Regions from separate parts of the Paenibacillus sp. p3-SID867 genome, predicted to be linked through region 1. Evidence: a T-box and tRNA genes for the amino acid it is inferred to sense, from the RefSeq annotation. Region 1 holds a T-box; the other holds one or more tRNA genes.
What was found. The T-box of region 1 lies ahead of M4D81_RS13600 (arginine--tRNA ligase). A T-box ahead of a tRNA ligase gene usually reads a tRNA of that ligase, here a tRNA-Arg.
Positions count from the first base shown of each region.

Region 2: it has a tRNA-Arg gene. The T-box ahead of M4D81_RS13600 (arginine--tRNA ligase) is inferred to sense a tRNA for this amino acid. The anticodon was not compared.

Region 1 is NZ_JAMBDM010000006.1:333-8,613, forward strand. Features, by position in the region: gene M4D81_RS13580 (DEAD/DEAH box helicase family protein) at 461-3,256, opposite strand; gene M4D81_RS13585 (acetyltransferase) at 3,433-3,900, opposite strand; gene M4D81_RS13590 (EamA family transporter) at 4,008-4,436, shown strand; gene M4D81_RS13595 (class I SAM-dependent methyltransferase) at 4,581-5,354, shown strand; T-box leader at 5,404-5,628, shown strand; gene M4D81_RS13600 (arginine--tRNA ligase) at 5,693-7,555, shown strand; gene M4D81_RS13605 (hypothetical protein) at 7,644-8,084, opposite strand; gene M4D81_RS13610 (GNAT family N-acetyltransferase) at 8,147-8,281, opposite strand, start outside.
Region 2 is NZ_JAMBDM010000015.1:59,373-72,515, forward strand. Features, by position in the region: gene M4D81_RS25910 (SIMPL domain-containing protein) at 1-12, shown strand, start outside; gene M4D81_RS25915 (ABC transporter ATP-binding protein) at 417-1,388, shown strand; gene M4D81_RS25920 (ABC transporter permease) at 1,385-2,233, shown strand; gene M4D81_RS25925 (ABC transporter permease) at 2,234-3,040, shown strand; gene M4D81_RS25930 (ABC transporter substrate-binding protein) at 3,099-4,151, shown strand; gene M4D81_RS25935 (hypothetical protein) at 4,383-4,553, shown strand; gene M4D81_RS25940 (PdaC/SigV domain-containing protein) at 4,774-5,847, shown strand; gene clpP (ATP-dependent Clp endopeptidase proteolytic subunit ClpP) at 6,389-6,985, opposite strand; tRNA gene M4D81_RS25950 (tRNA-Arg) at 7,148-7,222, opposite strand; gene M4D81_RS25955 (sugar-binding transcriptional regulator) at 7,483-8,526, shown strand; gene gap (type I glyceraldehyde-3-phosphate dehydrogenase) at 8,627-9,631, shown strand; gene M4D81_RS25965 (phosphoglycerate kinase) at 9,826-11,007, shown strand; gene tpiA (triose-phosphate isomerase) at 11,084-11,836, shown strand; gene gpmI (2,3-bisphosphoglycerate-independent phosphoglycerate mutase) at 11,837-13,143, shown strand, end outside.

The sequences.
Region 1 (8,281 bases):
TTACCAAACCTGTAAGAGCGTTTTCCCAGCAAATAACGGACCCTGTGTCCGTTAAAACAACGCATACCCGCCACTTACTCTTAGGGTGGCTTCGCAGTCGGCCTGAAGGGCTGTATCCCTTCCGGGACGTAAACAGGCACCGCCCCATGGGGTGGTGCTTTTGTGTCTAAGGGGATATGAACCCCAAAGTCGATCCTAAAACACCCCACACGAAACACAAACTCTAACGGACCGTAGGTTCGTTATTTCTGATAAAACGGTCCAATTTAGAATTTAACGGACACCTCAGCCGTTATTTCGCTATTTCATAGACAAATTGCCCTCATTTTTCCTAAATAACGGACTTCAGGTCCGTTACCAAACCTGTAAGAGCGTTTTCCCCGCAAATAACGGACCCTGTGTCCGTTAAAACAACGCATACCCGCCACTTGCTCAATAAGCTTCTGCGAACAGTCCTGTCCTATCGCCAAGCACTGACCCGCTCCGATTTCTTCACGAAAATGGAAGACAATGCTCTCGCTCGCGCGGTCAGAAGTATTTTCCTTCCTTCGGGGGTGCGAGTATAGACCAGTTCGGCAGGGCCGATATGCTTGCGCCACAGCTGGGCAAACCGTTCCGCGTGTTCTTTGCGGCGACCGATTTCCTCCGGCACGGCATGGTAATCCCGTTTCTTCAGAAACCAGCTTCGCGATTCGCGGTATAGAAGATAACGCGGGTTATCGATCGGGTCCAGCACCTGCTGCAGCGAATCCAAAAAGAGTGTTTTTTCCTGAGTGGTTCCGTCCATCAGCCAACACGTGACGGTTCCCCCCACTTCCTCCGCTTTCAATCGATGAAGGCTTGGCACAGATTCGACCAGCTTCATATCGAACAGGGCCGTATAAACGACGAGACCAACCTCACGGATACTTCGCTCCAGCGACTGATGCCGCGCCAGCATTTTGATGGCTTTATATACCCATGGGCTTGATACGAGTAAGGCAACGGCAACCGGGATTAGTATATTGAACCAGGCCGGCGCGTCCGATTGGAACAAACGCGGAGACGTTAACGTCTCGCTGAAGGAACCCAATCCCAGACCAACGGCGAACAGGAGTACGGCTTTCACCGTATGAGAAAATACGACAGGCCTAGGGATGCTCTCTCGATCCGCCGTCAGTTCTTCCGTCATGGAGCTGTGAAGGGCAATCGCCGAATCCCAACGCCCCTTCAGAAGATGCCGCTGCTTCGCACGCTCCAATGTGTCGCGGTTATAATCGTTAATGCTGTCTGCGGTTTGTCTTTTCCGAAGATCAAGGCCCATGCGCTCCAAGCCCGACTCTATGGTCTGGTGCGAGATCGATAAACCTACGAGAGATCGAAATCTGCGGGCAAGCGAGCCCAAATCTTCGCCGCCGCCGCTCTTGGCTGTATCTATGCAGGCCAGATGCCAGATCGCTCCGGTTTTATCGGGATTCCCGCGCTGCGCCCGAATCGCCCGCCCTCTCATCTGGTTGGACAGCATGAACGAACCGACATATGATGCCATGACCAAGGAATTGATTCCGGGGGCATCCCACCCCTCACCCAGAAGAGCCGCCGTACCAACCAGCACCCGGATTTCTCCCTCCGAAAACACTTCCGTTATGATTGCGACGATAGCCGAGCGATTCGCATCACGAACATCAATCGTTATATAGCGGCTGTCGTGAGCAAGCGGGCGCTCCGATAAGTGAAGACCTCGCCGAACGGCACAAACCCTGGCTAAAGGCACAGCCTTTGCCGGCAGCACAACAAAGGAGCCGGTCAGAATTCCGATAGGCAGCTCATGCTCGCTGTGCGAACTGTTTTTCTCAGCCAGTTGCCTCCTGATTAACTCGAAAATGGGGACAACGCCGAGCCGATGAAGCGGCTTCTCGTCAGCTGCATCCTTCGGCAGGTCCTCCTTACGGATATAATCGGTCAAAATCACCATCCGCAAGTTCTCCCCCAGCATGGAACGCTCGAAATCAAGAATACGGCCGATGCCGTGTAATTTCGAAACGCTCTGGACCAGCATTTTGTCAAATGCCGGCGTAGAACGCATATAAACCCTTCGACGTTCAATCATGCCCATTCGGCTGAGCCTCTTTTGTAAACCCTTTAACTCCGGCAGCTCACGATCCATATGCGGATCCTTATACAGCATGCCACTAAGGAGTTCCTCCAACCACTCTTCCAAAAAATCGGGCGTTTCCTTCTCCTTCATTCCGAGCAGCTTCACCGCTTCCTTCCAGATGGGCTGATTGGCGGCACGCAGATAAAGCACCATGCTGGAGTAATACTCGGGCGAGGATAATATTTCTTCGGTATACGTTTCGGATTGCGTAATCCAAGGATGATTGACAATCAAATCCGCCAGGAACTTATCCCGGATCAGCTCGTCCTTAACCTGGGCTGCCTGCAGCCGAAACTCCCGGAGTTTAGCTGCCTCCTCTTGAGTAGGCGTGGTTAAACTTATGTAATCCTGATGCGGGCACAACTCACCATGACGGACCAGCTCCGGGACGCTAATCTCTTCGTCGATGGGACCGCAAAGCTCGATATACCGCTGCCATTCCCTTGGATTAACATCATATGGCGGTGTGGCAGTAAGGGCAATCTTCGTCGGCTGGCCCAGCATTTCGCACAGCTGCATAGCACTTTGCCACCAAGACATCCGGAGATGATGCGCCTCGTCAAAAATGACTGTATGATAACCCCGTTGCTTCAACAACTCCAAGGTTTCTTGAGCCTCGGTACCGTTCGTGATATCATCCTCGCCAGCGCTATCTATCACCTCCGCCTCAGAAGCTTCCATGACCATTTCGGGATCCCTGTTGTTCTCATCTTCAACCTGATGGGCATGCTCTATCTCCGCCGTGCCTTTCTTCCTCACAGAAGTTTGCTCCCCAGCATTACTAAGCAGGCTATGAAGGGCTTGATAGGTCGTAATCGTTACCAATGCCGGTCGCTTGAGCGAGGTAGAGATCCATTCGGGCTGTTCTTGATCGTCTAGGAATAATTCCACAAACCGGCTCGCCCATTGCTGCTTGATGGTGAGTGTGGGGGCCAGGATGATCGTCGGCCGGTTAATGCGCAGCATGATTTCCAGTCCAAGAACGGTCTTCCCCGAACCCGGCGGCGCCACCAAATGCAGATGCCGATTCTTCAGATGATGCTCCAGCCCGTGAAGCACCCTTTTCTGATAGGAGCGCCACGGATAACGAAACGACAGATTACTCGGAAAAAATTTCATGGATTCCTCCAGTTTAGATGCACCTCTTTCTTCTTCGGTGTGTATAGGAAAAACGTCTATCGACGTAAGTCCACAGAAGACAGACTGCGTGTAAAGGATGTTTTTCTTGATTATCGATTGGGTTCAGCTGCGCTGGAAACTTATAAATTCGATAATGTAAAATAGTGATCCATGACCTACTGTAATTCCATGTGAATAAGCGGAAACGGCTTCCCGGAGCCGTCCAGCTCGGAGCGGCCGATTTGCACGAAGCCGTATTTTTTATAAAAATCATGGGCCATGGGGTTCTGTTCATTCACATCGACTTGCAGCCTCCGCCCCTTGAGCTGTTCGGCATGCCGGATCAGCTTCGTTCCCGTGCCTAAGCCGTGATGGAGGGGATCCACAAACAGCATTTCGATTTTGGCGCCATCCAGCCCCATAAATCCAATCGGTTCCTGTTCGGTATTCAAGCAGACCCAGATTTCTACGGCTCTCAGCGCTCCATTTTGCATCATCTCATAATAAAACCGGATATCTTCCTCCGTCAGGAAATCATGCGTTTGGGATACGGCACGAAGCCATATTTCCACCAGCCGATCATGATACTCTTCTGTATAAGGCGCTATATGTAACACCACTTCATCCAGTCCCTTCCAAATCATTCGATCTCATCGATATTCATGATAATGTGTAAATTGCTCTATACTATTATAGTGGAATTCGGTACATTAATCAGAGACTTTATCTTTGTCAGGAAGGAGAGAACAACATGCCGTTATGGCTTATATATGCATTGCTGTCGGCGGTCACGGCGGCTCTTGTCGCCATTTTCGGAAAAATAGGCCTGCAAAACATCGATGCCAATTCGGCAACGGCGATCCGCTCTGTCATTATGGCCCTGTTTCTGCTGGGAGTCGTGGGGGTTCAGGGCAAATTCTCGGAACTCGGTGACATTCTGGTTCAGAAGAAAGCCTTAAGCTTCATTGTGCTCAGCGGCATTGCTGGGGCATTGTCCTGGCTGTTTTATTTTCTTGCGCTAAAATACGGCAAAGTATCGCAGGTAGGACCTATCGATAAATTGAGCGTTGTCATCGCGGTCATTCTGGCTTTTGTGTTTCTTGGAGAAAAGATATCCTGGATTAACGCAGCCGGCGTTGCACTCATTGCCGTTGGCGCTCTTCTGGTTGCCGTTAAGTAAGGTTCTACTTAAAACCGCTGCTCAGCGGCTTTTTGTTCGTTCATTTATTGTTAAAACCTATCAATATTATCACATTTATATATTTCTAATTATAAGATAAACATGTCACAATGAGGATAATTCATGGGTGAGGGAGTTGTTGTTATGTCAGAGCAAGTATGGAAAGCGCACGATTATGATCGGCAGTTATCGTTTGTCTCGGCTTATGGAAAAGACGTAGTAGAGCTTCTTGCGCCCCAACCCGGAGAACGGATTCTTGATCTCGGCTGTGGAACCGGTGATTTGGCAAATGAAATATCTGCTTCGGGTGCACATGTAACCGGCATGGATGATTCGGCCGAGATGATTGAGCGCGCCAAAAGCAAATACCCCGGGCTTACGTTTCTGACCGGAGACGGCGAGAACTTCGACACCGAATCACCGTATGATGCCGTCTTCTCCAATGCCGCCCTGCATTGGATGAGGGATGCTTGTGGTGTGGTACGCTCCGTCTATGGCGCACTCAAGCCCGGTGGCCGATTCGTAGCGGAGTTTGGAGGCAAGGGGAATATCGACGGAATTTACCAAGCTTTGAAAACGGTATTCGCCGACCATTATGGAATGGATGCCGACACCCGAAATCCGTGGTATTTTCCCAGCTTGGGCCAATATACGACCTTGCTTGAATCCCATGGGTTCCGGGTGCATATCGCCCATCACTTCGACCGTCCCACGAAGCTGCCTGAGGGCAAGGATGGCGTGAAGTATTGGCTGCTACATTTTGGCGATCGTTTCTTTGCTGGATTCTCGGCTCAAGAGAAGGACGAAGCCATTGCCCGTATCAGCCAAGCTGCACAGGCGACGCTCTGGCGTGAGGATGCATTTTATGCAGATTACAAACGCCTGCGAGTCTTTGCAGAGAAGGTTTCAGAATTTTAGGGTTGATTTTCTAAATAGAATGGTTAATAATATGAAAAACTTGAACATGTGATTTTCGTTGATTGGGAGAGTAACTGCACTTGACTTTAGTCCAAGCGAGCCGGGAGGGTGGAAACCGGTACAAAGTCGGCGGTGAAACGGACCCAGGAGATGGTCTTCCGAAATGAAATATCGTAGGAAGCCCCGGCTTACACCGTTATCGTATCAAGGTGGTTAAACCCTCTGTGGTTTAACAACAAGAGTGGTACCGCGAGCACAAGTCCTCGTCTCTTTAGGAGATGAGGGCTTTTTTTGATTTTTCTGACGTGTTTTGTTTATTTTTCAAAGGGGGATTTAACGTGTTAAGTCATTTGATTACTTCGAGCCTTCAGCAAGCTGTAAACCAGGTGTGTGAAGATATGGGCGTCCAACTGCCCGATTCTACTCCAATCCAGATTGAGCAGCCTGCCAGCATGGAGCATGGGGACTATGCCACCAACATTGCGATGCAGCTTGCGAAGCTGCTTCGTAAAGCTCCGCTGCATATTGCCGAGCTGATTCAAGCCGAGCTTGAGCAGGATACGACCTATAAACAGCTTGTCTATGCCACGGAGATTGTTGCCCCAGGTTTTATGAATCTGCGTATCGATTGGGAATATTGGGCTGGTCATCACTTTGAATTACCTCCGGCAACGAACGAGAAGATTGTCATTGAGCATACTTCCATCAATCCGAACAAGTCCGCCCATATCGGCCATCTAAGAAACTCCTGTATCGGTGATACGCTGGTCAGGCTGATGAGGAAGCTTGGTTACGAGGTGGAGGTTCATAATTATATCGACGACCTTGGCAATCAACTAGCAGATACGGTCGTCGGGATGCTCCACACGCCGCTGTCAAAGGAACATGCCCGGTTCGGCGATTACTGCTGGGACGTGTATTCAAGTACCAATAAGGCCTACGAAAGGGAGCCCGGGCTGGTCCAGCATCGGACCGAGGTTCTGCACGCACTGGAAGAGGGTAACCAGAATCTGTCCTGGATCGGACTGCTCGTTGCCGAGAGAATTGTCAAAGAGCATCTTGAAGAAATGAAGCAGTTCGGCATTGACTATGATCTGCTTGTGTGGGAGAGCAGCATTGTCAGAGAGGGGTTCTGGGCGTCCGCTTTCGAGCTGTTGAAGAACACGCCGCTCTTCCATCAAGAAACCGAGGGCAAACTTGCAGGCTGCTGGGTGCTCAAGCAAACAGGAACGGAAACCGTGGACGGTCCGGAGTCAGACCACAGCATGGATAAAGTGCTCGTGCGCTCCAATGGCATCCTGACATACACCGCCAAAGACATCGCCTATCACTTGTGGAAATACGGTGTGCTCTCCAACGATTTTGTATATAAAAAATTCACACACGAGGTTTGGACGACGAGCACTCATGGCGAGCAGCTCTCTTTCGGCAAAGCAGACATGGTCATCAACGTCATTGATTACAGGCAGCAGTACCCGCAGGCGATGGTGAAGCAGGCGCTGGAAAGCTTGGGATTCCATAAAGAGGCCGACAAGCTCCGTCATGTCAGCTACGGCGTCGTTTCGTTAAGCCCTTCCGCCGCTTCGGATCTCGGCATCGATACTTCCGACGGGAAAGCATCCTACGCGATGTCCGGACGTCAGGGGATCGGAATTAAAATCACCGAGCTTATCCATCAAGTTGCCAAGGTCATCGAAGACACCCGTTCCGATAAAAACGGTTTGTCCAGTCATACGATCGCAGCCGCCTCCATCCGTTACTATCTGCTTCGTTTTGCACTGCAAACCGAAGTGGTCTTCGATCTGAAGCAGGCCACTGAAATATCAGGAAATACGGGGGTATACCTGCTCTACTCCTACGCGCGTGCACTCAGCGTGCTCAATAAAGCGCAAGAAGCGGGTGTTTCGCCGTCGGTGCCTGCCCGGTTCCCAGCCATGGAAAAAGCGGAGCATGCGCTCCTTCGCCATATCAGCACCTGGCATGATACCCTGTACGCCGCCGGCCGGGATCTATCTCCAAGCGCCATCTGCAACTTTACTTATGAGCTGTGCTCCTTGTTCAACAATTTTTATTCGGCATGCCCAATTCTGAAATCGGCGGATGAAGTGCTCCGGTTCCGCGTATGGCTCACTTCCTTATTTAAAAACACTCTTGGAGAAGCACTGGATGTACTGGGACTGCCCACGCCAAGCCGGATGTAAATCTCCCTCTAACGAGATTAACGAATGACGCTGCACTAAAAAAGCCACCGTACGATTCATGTTGAATACGTACGGTGGCTATCATATATTACTGCAATCCTCTGACGGTCAGTCTGACCTGGACGGCATCTGTTGCAGGCTCTTCTTGCAGGGTCCAGTTGACGGCCAGCGCTTCCTTCAAGCGAGCGACCTGCTCCTCCTGGAGCTTCAGCCCCTCAATAATGCCTTCACCTACACTAAAATCAGATTCTGAGCTGATGTGGAAGGCTTCCTCCAGCCAGATCTTCAACCCGTTGCGGGTATTAAACGTCATTTTGTACCCCTCGGTAACGGCCTTCTCTAAATCTTCCCCATGTTCTTTTGCATAAGAGAACAATTCCTCATAGTGAAAATGACCATTGTTCGCGACTTGGAATCTCTCGACCTCACCCGAGCGCACAGCCTCCAGCAGCTCGGAGGTAGTTAGCCCCGATTTTTTGGCATGCTCCAATAAAATGGCGGTATTCTGTGAGATTTTCGTAAGCTGCATGCTCGACGCCTCCTCAATATGTATCGTAAAATACTTTTTTCTTCTATTATAAGACGAAACCGCTAGGATGTCAGACACTTCTCAAAACATAAGCTATATTCGCTCCCGATGTATTCACCGAACGGTTCAATCTGGGCATACCCCAGCTTCTTATAAAAATGAACGGATTCCTCCTGCGGCTCGCCTGTTTCCAGGCG
Region 2 (13,143 bases), on a different contig from region 1:
GAGCTGAAGTAGCAGCTGTTTATGACTTAGAATACAGAAAACCGTTCATCCGGGTATTACCGGGGTGGACGGTTTTTTGTGTATCCTTTTTTGAAAAATGAAATACCATAATCAGGGCCCACATCCGTCCCTTCCCCTGTCGAAATACACAGAAAAGTGTTGTGTATAGGGGGAAAACGAGGTATAGTGAATATGCGAAAAACTGAACTTTGATCTGAACGTTACAGCCATACCCATGGATATGGCTTTTTTTTCTTAGTAGAGACTTTTAGCCGCCTCCACCTTTAAGAAACGGATTCTGCCAACCTGAGCACAACAGGCAGTAGGACCGTTTCTTCTTAGTGGGGAACGTTTTTGTGCATCCTGGTTAGCAGGAATGTACACATGGAACAGGTCACATTTTGAAGAAGGGGTTGATGCATGTGATTGAACTTGTCCAGATCGAGAAGCATTTTCAGGGACAAGCGGTCGTGCATCCGCTGTCGCTCTCCATTAAAGAAGGGGAATTCCTGACTTTGCTGGGCCCCAGCGGCTGCGGCAAAACGACGATTCTCCGAATGATAGCAGGATTCGAACAGCCAACCAAAGGGCAGGTCTGGCTGGCGGATCAGAATGTGACGGAAATGCCTGCGAACAAGCGGGATTTGAATCTGGTATTCCAACACTATGCTCTGTTTCCGCATATGACCGTAGAAGATAATATTGCTTTTGGGTTGAAAATGAAGAAAATGCCGCGTCAACTCATCAAGGAGCGGGTGGACGAAGCCGTTGCCATGACGCAGCTGACCGCCCTGCGGGAACGCTTCCCGCACCAGCTGTCCGGTGGACAGCAGCAGCGCGTCGCCATCGCCCGCGCCATTGCCAACAAACCGAAGGTGCTGCTGCTGGATGAACCGCTTGGCGCACTGGATCTGCAGCTGCGGAAGAATCTGCAGTCCGAGCTCAAGCATTTGCAGCGGACGCTCGGGATAACGTTTGTATATGTAACGCACGACCAAGAGGAAGCCATGATGCTCTCCGACCGGATCGTCATCATGAACCATGGACGGGTAGAGCAAATCGGTACGCCGCGCGAGATCTATGCAAGACCGCAAACGCTGTTTGCCGCTACGTTTGTAGGGGAGAATAACGTTTTTTCCTCGCCAGAAGGTCTCTTTGCCGTGCGGCCGGAGAAACTCATTCCCCAGCGGGAATCGGGTGCCAAGAAGAGCGGCGTGATTGAGGATGTGCAGTACCTCGGCAGCGTTCATAAACTGCTGGTCCAACTGGATGATGAGCCGATGAAGGTCATGATTGCCCTCGATATCTCGGATGATCAGCCATGGGAGGTTGGCGAACGGGTTGGGGTGAACTGGAACGCCAAAGATGAGGTGATCATCGGATCATGAGGAAATCAAGGTTCCTATTGACTCCGGTCCTGCTGTGGTTATCCCTGTTCCTGATCGTTCCGATGCTAATCGTGGTCGGCATCTCCTTTCTCTCGCGGGATTCGCTGGGGAACGTCGTGTTTTCCTTCAGTCTGGAAGGATACAAGACCTTCTTTGATCCATTATATTTGGGGATCTACTGGGATACCTTGGTACTGTCGCTGCTGACTACGGTGATCTGCTTGTTAGTCAGCTATCCTTTGGCCTATTATATAGCCAACGCTTCCCCGCGTATCCAAACCTGGGGATTAATTCTGATCACGGTCCCGTTCTGGATCAACTTTTTGATCCGCACCTATGCCTGGGTCCTGCTGCTTCGGACCCAAGGCGTGGTGAACAGCCTGCTGCTGTGGATGGGATGGATCGACGAGCCGATTCAGATGCTGTATACGTACGGCGCCGTACTGCTCGGGATGGTGTATAACTTCATCCCCTTCATGGTGCTGCCGATTTATGTGGCCCTGGAGCAGATGGACAAGCGCCTCCTGGATGCGGCCAGCGATCTGGGCGCTTCCAGGTGGAAAGCATTCCGGCACATTACCTTGCCGCAGAGCAAATCCGGCATCATGACTGGAGCGGTTCTGGTCTATGTCTCGACTTCCGGGATGTTTGTAGTTACGGATATTTTGGGAGGCGCGAAGTCCTCCATGATCAGTAATATCATTCAGCAGCAGTTCCTGGGTGCGCGCAACTGGCCCTTTGGAGCGGCGTTGTCGGTGATCTTTGTGATTACGTCCCTGGTGCTGATCCTGCTCTTTAACCGGGCGATGCAAGCCCGGCATCAACGCGTAGGGGAGGAGAGATAAGTGAAGAAGAAGAATCATCCGCTGCTTGGAATTCACTCTTTCCTTATGATGGCTTTCATCTATATACCGATCATCATGATCATCATCTATTCCTTTAACGACACGCGGCTTAGCGGCAACTGGGAAGGATTTACGCTTGAATGGTATGTGTCGCTATTCGAAAACCGGCACGTGATGGAAGCGCTGATGAACAGTTTGACGGTGGCGGTCATATCGACGATCGTTTCCACCCTGCTCGGAACCGCAGCGGCGCTCTCGCTTCGGAGTATGGGGCGCAGAGGTCGCAGCGGTATGAATGGGCTGCTGTATCTGCCGGTCATTATCCCGGATATTATTATGGGGCTGTCGCTGCTGGTATTGTTCAGTCAACTCAATATGCCGCTCGGTAAAACGACCGTTATTATAGCCCATATCACCTTCAGTATGTCTTATGTATATGTTGTAGTTACGGCCAGATTGTCTGGAATGGGCAAACAACTCGGTGAAGCGGCGCAGGATTTGGGAGCTACGCCTTGGCAGACGTTCCGGCACGTCACGCTGCCGCAGATTGCACCGGGCATTATCTCCGGCGCCTTGATTGCTTTTACGCTCTCATTGGATGACTTTATGGTCAGCTTTTTTGTCGCCGGCCCAAGCTCAACGACGCTGCCGATCTATATTTACGCTCAAGTGAAGCGCGGCATCTCGCCAGAGATTAACGCGCTGTGTACGCTGCTCATTCTGGTCAGCATCACGCTGATTCTGTTAGCCCAATATATTCTTAACCGCGGCAACGGACAGAAGAAACACAAAACATTACCGATTTAAGCGATAGAACGCTTTTTTCGAAATAAAACATGGAAGTGGAAAGAGAGGAGATATTGAATTGAAAAAATCAAGATGGACCCGCCTGCTGACGGCAGGCATGGTTGCGGTATTGTCTGTAGGACTGCTGGCCGGCTGCGGCTCGGATAAGGAGACGCTTCATATTTACAGCTGGGCGGATAATTTTGATCCCGAGGTGCTGAAGGACTTCGAAGAGAAGTTCGACGTGAAGGTAACCTACGACAATTACGCAAACAATGAAGACCTGCTGGCTAAAATCAAGGCTGGCGGCAGTGGATATGACCTCATTCAGCCGTCCGATTATATGGTCAAAACGATGATTGAATCGGAGCTGCTTGAGTCGCTTGATATGAATAATATCCCGAACTTCGTCAATCTTACGGATACTTTCAAAGATCCTTCTTATGACCCGGGCAATAAATATTCGATTGTCTACACGTCCGGTGTAACGGGAATTGCATATAACAAGAAGTATGTGAAGGACGAAATCAACAGCTGGGAAGACCTCTGGAACCCGGAATACAAAGGTAAAGTCCTGCTTCTGGACGACAACCGCGAAATGATTGGCATGGCGCTTAAGAAGCAAGGAAAGTCCAACAGCAGCACAGATGAAACGGAAATCACCGCAGCTGCGGATGAGCTGAAGAACCTGCTGCCGAATGTGTTAGCGTTTGATACGGATAACATCAAGCAGAAGATGATCCAAGAAGAGGGCTGGATTGCTACGGTCTGGTCCGGAGATGCGGCCTTTATTGCAGCTGAGAATCCGGATGTGGCTTATGTCGTGCCAGAAGAAGGGGCTACCATCTTCTCTGATAACTACGCGATTCCTAAGGGTGCCAAGAATAAAGAGCTGGCCGAGAAATTCATCAATTTCATGATGGAGCCTGAGGTCAGCGCCAAAAACTATGAATTTATCGGATACAGCAATCCGAACACCAAAGCGATGGAATTCCATAGCGAGGAATACCGCGCCAATACGATGATCAACCTGACAGATGAAGAGCTGGGCCGTACCGAATGGCTGGATAATGTCGGTGACTCGCTCTCGATCTATGATCGTTTATGGACTGAACTGAAGAGCGGTCGTTAATTATAGGGCTTGCATTTTCATATTTTTGTAATAAAAAGAGTCTGTCCCATTGGGGGCAGGCTCTTTTTTGTTTGTAAAGAATAGGCCCTTAGTCCCGGAATAGGAAGAAATAGCCGATTTATATGAATCAAACCACAACTTCGTGGCCCGTTTCGTTGTTATATATAAAGGAGGACGCAAATAACTTAAACCAGGTTTCGATACGTTTAATCAGGAAAAGGAGAAAGCGGCTTGAGCGATGTGATGGGCTTGTTGGTTATTGCAGGAATCGTTGCCGTCGCAGCAGCGGTGTTGTTTCTGAACATCTTCAGGAAAAGCGCGCTGTATCTGCTGTTATTGAGTATTCACAGCCCTCGTTGCCATCGGTTTGATTCTTCTAGCTTACGTTGTTCAAGGCAGTGAATTGCTGCTGCTTGCGGGTACATGCGCTCTCTTGTTCGGTGTATTTCTAAGCGTAAAAGCATTCATGCAGAAGGATTAAACGAACGTATAGGTCCCGAGGCATGGAATCAAAATTGTCATTGACTTTGTTACCAATACATTGAAAGCTTTCCTTATAATGATTAAGGGTAATAGATTAACAACTAACGGAAACTTAATTTAACAAAGGTGGAATTCTGATATGAATCCTAAATTACGTGTATGTGCATCATTAATTGCAACTAGCGTCCTGCTTGGCGGTCTGGGTTTGAGCGGACAGGTCATCGATGCAAGCGCCGCTAAGGCACCCGTTTCCGCCAGCCAAAAATCGTCGAAGAATGAAGTCGTACTGAAATGGAATGGCAAGACCCTGTCACAGAAAGGTCTCGTGCTGCACGGGGTAACTTATGTGCCGGCAACCGCTTTGCGGGACGGCCTGGGAATGCCTCTTAAATATGATGCAAAAAAACGTACGTATACACTGGGCAACGGTTATAACAAACTGAGTGCCATCGTATATGATTCAACTGAAATCGGTATTCTGGTGAACGGTTCGTATGCCGGCGAGCCTGGGGGACAGATCATTAATGGTCGTCTGTATGTGCCATTCAAAACGGTCAGCGAATACATGGGTGTTCAGGGACAATGGAACTCTTCCGTGAAAACACTCAGCATGACGCAGAAGAAACAGAACGACATTACGATCAAATCGGCTACGCTGAAGAAAAAGATTCAGGGCGTGGATGCCGTTGTGAACTATCCTGTAATCAGTGGACTTGCAAATGCGGAGGCGCAAGCCGAGATCAATAAAGTACTGAAGGAAAATGCGTCCGGCGTAATCACCGGTGCCGAAGGGAATGCTGAGGAATTCCCGCCATCGGAATCCAGTTTCCCTTACGAGTTCAGTGGGGATTTCGTGGTCCATTATAACCAGAATGATATCCTGAGCATTACAGCATACGATTATTCCTACACGGGTGGCGCCCATGGCATGACCTTCCGTAAAAGCTTCACGTTCTCCTTGAAGGATGGCAAGCAGATGAAGCTGGGCGATTTCATCAACATGCAGGGCAAGAACAAACAGAAGCTGAACAACCTTGTGCTGAACAAGCTGAAAAAAGAAGGAGGCTACCTCGGCGGATTTGAAGGCGTGCCTGCCGATGCTGATTTTTATGTGAAGGATAATGCTGCGGTGCTGTACTTCCAGCTTTATGAGTACACCGCGTATGCCTATGGATTTCCGGAGTTTGAGTTGAAGCTGAAAGAGTGGAAGTAAGAGCATACGGTAGCGGTTTGTGTAAACTGCAATCATTTATTTTCATACTATAGCTTGTTAGAAACATGATGTTGTCCTAATGTAACACTGTACTGGAACGAGTTACGAAAATCCCTTGATCATTTGAGTGTGGAGCGTGTATTCTCCTTACCTGCGATCAGGGGGTTTTTCGTTTACCTAGAGGTTCGCATCCGTGCATTATTAGGCTTTACGCAATCCGATTGCCCGTGCAAAGGAACCCTGCCCGGGCTTTCCTCTATTCCCCTCCCCACAAGTTAGAGGCAGGCCTTTTAGGAGGGGGATGTCCTTTCCGTCTTTATGTATTATTGAAAAAAACGTACCGAAGTGAGGGTATCCTTGGAGGAGCAACGCGTTCGCCTTTGAAATCGGGAAACCTCCCTATCCATTCATTCAAGTTTCCCGATTTCAACAGCGACCGGAGGGGATATTCTCACTATTTAGTACTCAAAGTTTTCAATGATCCAGAGGATAAGAAAGGGCAGGCACCGGATAACGGCGCCTGCCCTTTACTTCATTTCTTTTATAAGCCTTGCGGTGGTGTATTCTCTAATACTTGATCAATCAGACCGTATTCTTTGGCTTCGTCAGCCGTCATGAAGTAGTCGCGATCGGTATCCTTCTCAATGCGCTCCAGCGGTTGGCCAGTGCGATCGGACAGGATGCGGTTCAGCTTGTCGCGCATTTTGAGGATGCGGCGAGCACGGATCTCAATATCCGTGGCTTGACCTTGTGCGCCGCCGAGCGGCTGGTGAATCATAATCTCGCTGTTAGGCAGACCGTAACGTTTGCCTTTAGCGCCTGCGTTGAGCAGGAATGCGCCCATGGAAGCAGCCATGCCGACACAGATCGTCGAAACGTCCGGCTTAATGAACTGCATCGTATCGAATATCGCCATACCTGCGGTAATGGAACCGCCAGGACTGTTGATGTAAAGATGAATATCCTTCTCAGGATCCTCAGCCGACAAGAACAGCATTTGGGCAATGATGGAATTGGCGACCACGTCATTTACGTCGGAGCCGAGGAAGATAATGCGGTCTTTCAGCAATCTGGAATAGATGTCGTACGCCCGCTCACCGCGGTTGCTTTGTTCAACGACCATAGGTATAAAACTCACGTGGAAAACCTCCTCTTAAGTACCTCATATAAATACTGTTACCGTATTACCCACATGATAAACAATTTAAATCAAAAAGTCAAAGATAGTCAAACTATTGGGTAAAAAAAAGAGCCGTCATGGGCGCTTTAGGGTAATCAGTATAGAGAATAAAAGTTATAATGGCGCGCCCGCGAGGAATCGAACCTCGATCTCAGGCTCCGGAGGCCTACGTCATATCCATTGGACCACGGGCGCAAAAAAAATTAGCAACGAAGTTGATTATACCGCATCTATTTAAAAAATACAATAGCAGACAAAACTTTGTTCCTATTATATAGACGAGCCAGTACTTGGCCATAATGTATAAGAATGCCCGGGGCAGAGAAATATACTTTCGGACACTTGCAACCGGCATAATTATTGGTTAGAATAAAGGTGGGACTTAAAAAGTTCAACTGGGACATTTTACGACCAGCTAGAGAAGAGCCGAGACGAAGTTTGCAGGAGTGGAATGCATGCGTAACCTATTAGAAATACAAGAGCAGCTTCTGCCGGATCTGATGGACACTCTTAAACGAAGGTATACCATCCTTCATCAGATCAAGTTGTCCGGAATTGTTGGCCGAAGAACATTGGCTTCATCACTCTCGATGACCGAGCGTGTTCTCAGAGCAGAGACTGATCTTCTGAAAGCGCAAGGGCTGATCGAGATTGAAACGCTTGGCATGCGCATCAGCAGCTCAGGGATATGCTTGCTGGAGGAACTGGAGCCGGTCATGAATGAGTTATTCGGACTGGTTGAACTGGAAGAGAAGATTCGTCAGGCTTACGGGCTTCGTAAAGTGGTCATTATTCCCGGTGACAGTGAGTCATCTCCGGAAGTCAAACGTGAGCTTGGCCGGGCCGGAGCAAGAACGCTGCTAAGTTTTGTCCAAGATGGAGATACGATTGCCGTAACCGGCGGCTCCACGCTCGCCGAAGTGGCCGAGCAGATGTCCTCTTTGCCAGGCGGCGAACCGCTGACAAGCACTTGGTTTGTGCCAGCGCGGGGCGGTCTTGGGGAGAGCGTGGAGATTCAAGCGAACACCATTGCTTCCAAGATGGCAAAGCGCGTTGGAGCTGAGTACCGATTGCTTCACGTACCGGATCTGCTAAGCGAGGATGCCTATCAGTCTCTGGTGCAGGATCAGCATATCCAGGAGATCGTGGATGTGATCAGGCGCTGCCGAGTCATTATTCACGGCATCGGAGATGCCATGGAGATGGCAAGAAGACGCAAGCTGGATGAAAACTCTATTCAGAACTTGCAGGCAGATGGCGCGATTGCGGAATCCTTCGGCTACTACTTCAGTGAAGATGGTGAAGTTGTCCACAAAATGCTTACTCTCGGGCTGCGGCTTGAGGATATTATGCGGACAGAGACGATCATCGGCATTGCTGGGGGTCAAGGCAAGGGTAAGGCGATTCACGCGGTGTTGAAATTCGGACATGAGGATATTCTCGTTACCGATGAAGCCGCGGCACTGGAAGTCGAGAAGGAGATTGACGCCGGGATTTGAACCCACGGGCGTGCACACTGATTTTTCCTTATTGTTGTCTTGATTGGCTTAACGGCCAATCTTGAATATATAAATTTTACAAATATGGAGGGAACTACTCATGGTTAAAGTAGGTATTAACGGTTTTGGACGTATTGGACGTAACGTGTTCCGCGCTGCGCTGAACAACAGCGAAGTTGAAATCGTGGCAATCAACGATTTGACGGACGTAAGCACGCTGGCACACCTTTTGAAATATGACACAACTCACGGAAGACTTAATGCAACGGTTGAAGCTAAAGAAGGCGCACTCGTTGTAAACGGCCGTGAAGTGAAAGTATTCGCTGAGCGTAACCCTGAAGCATTGCCTTGGGCTGAGCACGGCGTTGAAATCGTTGTAGAATCCACTGGTATTTTCACAGCGAAAGACAAAGCTTCCGCTCACTTGAAAGGCGGCGCTAAGAAAGTTATCATCTCCGCTCCAGCAACTGACGAAGATATCACCATCGTTATGGGCGTTAACGAAGACAAATACGATGCAGCTAACCATACTGTAATCTCCAATGCTTCTTGTACAACAAACTGCTTGGCTCCTTTCGCTAAAGTTCTTGACGAGAAATTCGGTATCGTTAAGGGTATGATGACTACGGTTCACTCCTACACGAATGACCAGCAAGTGCTTGATCTTCCGCACAAAGATCTGCGTCGTGCTCGTGCAGCTGCTGAAAACATCATTCCATCCACAACTGGTGCTGCTAAAGCGGTTAGCCTCGTTCTGCCACAATTGAAAGGCAAATTGAACGGTATGGCAATGCGTGTACCTACGAAGAACGTTTCTGTAACGGATCTCGTAGTTGAGCTGTCCCAGAATGTAACCCTTGAAGATGTTAACGGAGCTCTGAAAGCAGCTGCTGAAGGCCCGCTGAAAGGCATCTTGAACTACTCCGAAGAGCCGCTTGTATCCAGCGACTACAATGGCGACCCAGCTTCTTCCACTATCGATTCGCTCTCCACTATGGTAGTTGGCGACAACATGGTGAAAGTTGTTTCTTGGTATGACAACGAGTGGGGCTACTCCAACCGTGTCGTTGACCTCGCTGCTTACATCGCAAGCAAAGGTCTGTAATTGATCTAGCCATACAATCGAAGAGGAGTTCCGTTTCACGGGTCTCCTCTTTGGTTCATGGTTTTTCCTTGTTTTCATGCCAGAGCACTGGGAAGAATAGACAAGATCCGGGCGCTGGTTAGCGATAGAGAGAGAAACGAGAGCAACTGCATGCTGTCGGTGAGGAGAATAGTTTTCTTAGGAGGAACGTGGAGATGAACAAGAAAAGTGTACGTGATGTAGAAGTAAGCGGCAAACGGGTGTTTGTCCGCGTCGATTTCAATGTACCGCTCGAAGATGGTAAAATTACAGACGACACTCGTATTCGCGAGACTTTGCCGACCATTAAATATCTGGTAGAGCAAGGAGCGAAAGTCATCCTGGCCAGCCACATGGGTCGTCCAAAAGGAGAGGTCGTTGAATCTTTGCGCCTGACTCCGGCAAGTCAGCGTCTGTCCGAGCTGCTCGGCAAACCGGTAGCCAAAGCGGATGAAGCAGTAGGAGAAGCCGTTAAAGCTCAAGTCGAGAAGCTGCAAAACGGCGATGTGCTCGTGCTTGAAAATGTTCGTTTTTACGCTGGTGAAGAGAAGAACGATCCGGAACTTGCGAAGCAATTCGCCGAACTGGCCGATCTGTTCGTGAATGACGCGTTTGGTGCTGCTCACCGTGCGCACGCTTCGACAGAAGGTATCGCTCATCATCTTCCGGCTGTATCGGGATTGTTGATGGAGAAAGAGCTGTCCGTTCTTGGTAAAGCCCTTTCGAATCCGGACCGTCCTTTTACCGCCATCATCGGTGGATCGAAGGTTAAGGACAAAATCGACGTGATCGACAACCTGCTTACGCTTGCTGACAATGTCATCATCGGCGGTGGACTTGCTTACACGTTCTTCAAAGCTCAAGGCCATGAAATCGGCCAATCTCTGCTTGATAAAGAGAAGCTTGATGTTGCACTCGGTTTCATCGAGAAAGCTAAAGAGCTGGGCAAAAACTTCTACCTGCCGGAAGATATCGTCGTTACGGACGAGTTCAGCGCAGACGCGAATACCAAGGTCGTTGATATCGACGGCATTCCTGCCGATTGGGAAGGCGTTGACATCGGACCTAAGACTCGCGCCAAGTATGCAGAAGTGATCAAGAACTCCAAGCTTGTCGTGTGGAACGGTCCTATGGGCGTATTCGAAATCGCTCCGTTCAGCAACGGTACTCGTGAAGTGGCACAAGCTTGTGCGGATACGGAAGCTTACACGATTATCGGCGGCGGCGACTCGGCTGCAGCTGCAGAGAAATTCGGTCTTGCCGACAAGATGAATCACATCTCGACAGGCGGCGGTGCATCTCTTGAGTTCATGGAAGGCAAAGCACTTCCTGGTGTTGTGGCACTGAACGACAAATAGAAATAGGCACTATATTGGATAGCAAGTGGATGAAGTTTGGACCCCGATTCTTCGGGGGAATAAAGGAGTGAATCGTGTGAGAACACCTATCATAGCTGGTAACTGGAAAATGTTCAAAACCGTTCCGGAAGCAGCTTCATTTATTGAAGATGTGAAAGGCAAAGCGGAAGTAGAAGGCGTGGAAAGCGTGGTTTGCGCGCCATTTACCAATCTTCCTGCATTGGTTGAAGCGGTCAAGGGCACGAACATCAAAATCGGTGCACAAAATCTTCATTTTGAAGACAATGGCGCCTTTACGGGTGAAATCAGCGGTTTGATGCTGAAGGATCTGGGCGTGGACTATGTCATTATTGGACACTCCGAGCGCCGTCAGTATTTTGCTGAAACCGATGAGATCGTGAACAAGAAGGTACATGCGGCATTCCGTCATGGTCTTCTTCCGATCGTATGCGTCGGCGAGAAGCTGGAAGAACGCGAAGCCGGCCAAACCAAAGACGTGTGCAAAGTACAAACGGAAGCAGCGTTCGCAGGTGTTCCTGCTGATCAAGCGGTTCATGTCGTTATTGCATACGAGCCAATCTGGGCGATCGGAACGGGCAAATCCTCTACGGCAGAGGATGCGAACGAAGTTATCGCTTATATTCGTGAACTCGTTAAAGGCCTTTACGGCGAAACCGTTGCAGAGCAAGTTCGCATTCAATACGGCGGCAGCGTGAAGCCTGAAAATGTAGCGGAGTATATGGGACAAAGCGACATCGACGGCGCGCTCGTTGGTGGTGCAAGTCTACAACCGGCTTCCTACATCGCACTCGTTGAGGGGGCGAAGTAAATGTCTGCTCCAAAACCCGTAGCTCTGATTATCATGGACGGTTTCGGGCTTCGCAACACCGAGGTGGGCAATGCGGTCGCTCAAGCGAACAAGCCTAACTACGACCGGTATTTGAAGCAATACCCGAACACCACGTTGACTGCTTGCGGTGAAGCCGTAGGCTTGCCGGAAGGTCAAATGGGGAACTCCGAAGTGGGTCACTTGAACATCGGCGCAGGCCGGATCGTGTATCAGGACTTGACCCGCATCACGAAGTCGATTCGTGAAGGAGAATTCTTCGAGAACGAAACGCTGGTGGAAGCCGTTCGCGCTGCTAAGAACAACAACAAGAAGCTGCATCTGTACGGGCTGGTATCCGACGGCGGCGTTCACAGTCATATTGAGCATATGTTTGCCATGCTGGATCTTTGCAAGAAGGAAGATTTTCATGACGTATACATCCATGGCTTCATGGATGGACGCGACGTGGCACCGGACAGCGGCAAGCAGTTCGTTAAGGATCTGATTGCGAAGATCGAAGAAGTGGGCGTTGGACAAATCGCTACGCTTTCCGGTCGTTATTATGCGATGGACCGCGACAAGCGTTGGGATCGTGTCGAGAAGGCTTACCGTGCCATGGTGTATGGCGAAGGACCGAAATATACGGATCCGCTGAAAGCCATCATCGAATCTTACGAGAAATCGGTTTACGATGAATTCGTAGAACCGACCGTGATTGTGAATGGTGAAGGCGAGCCGGTTAGTCTGGTGGAGAGCGGAGATTCCGTTATCTTCCTGAACTACCGCCCTGACCGTGCGATTCAGCTGTCCCAGGTGTTTACGAATAATGATTTCCGTGGTTTTGAACGAGGACCGAAGTTCCCGCAAAACCTGCATTTTGTATGCTTGACGCTGTTCAGCGAGACGGTGGAAGGCTTTGTTGCCTACAAACCGAAGAATCTCGATAACACGCTCGGCGAAGTGCTGGTTCAGCACAACAAGAAACAGCTTCGGATTGCGGAAACCGAAAAGTACCCGCACGTGACATTCTTCTTCAGCGGTGGACGCGATGTTGAGCTTCCTGGTGAAACGCGCGTACTGATCAACTCGCCGAAAGTGGCGACCTACGATCTGAAACCGGAGATGAGCGCTTATGAAGTGGCGGATGCTTGCGTGAGAGAAATCGAAGCGGATAAGCACGATGCGATCATCTTGAACTTCGCCAACCCGGACATGGTAGGTCATTCCGGTATGCTGGAGCCGACGATTAAAGCCGTTGAGACTACGGATGAGTGTGTTGGCAAGGTTGTTGAGGCTGTTTTGGCAAA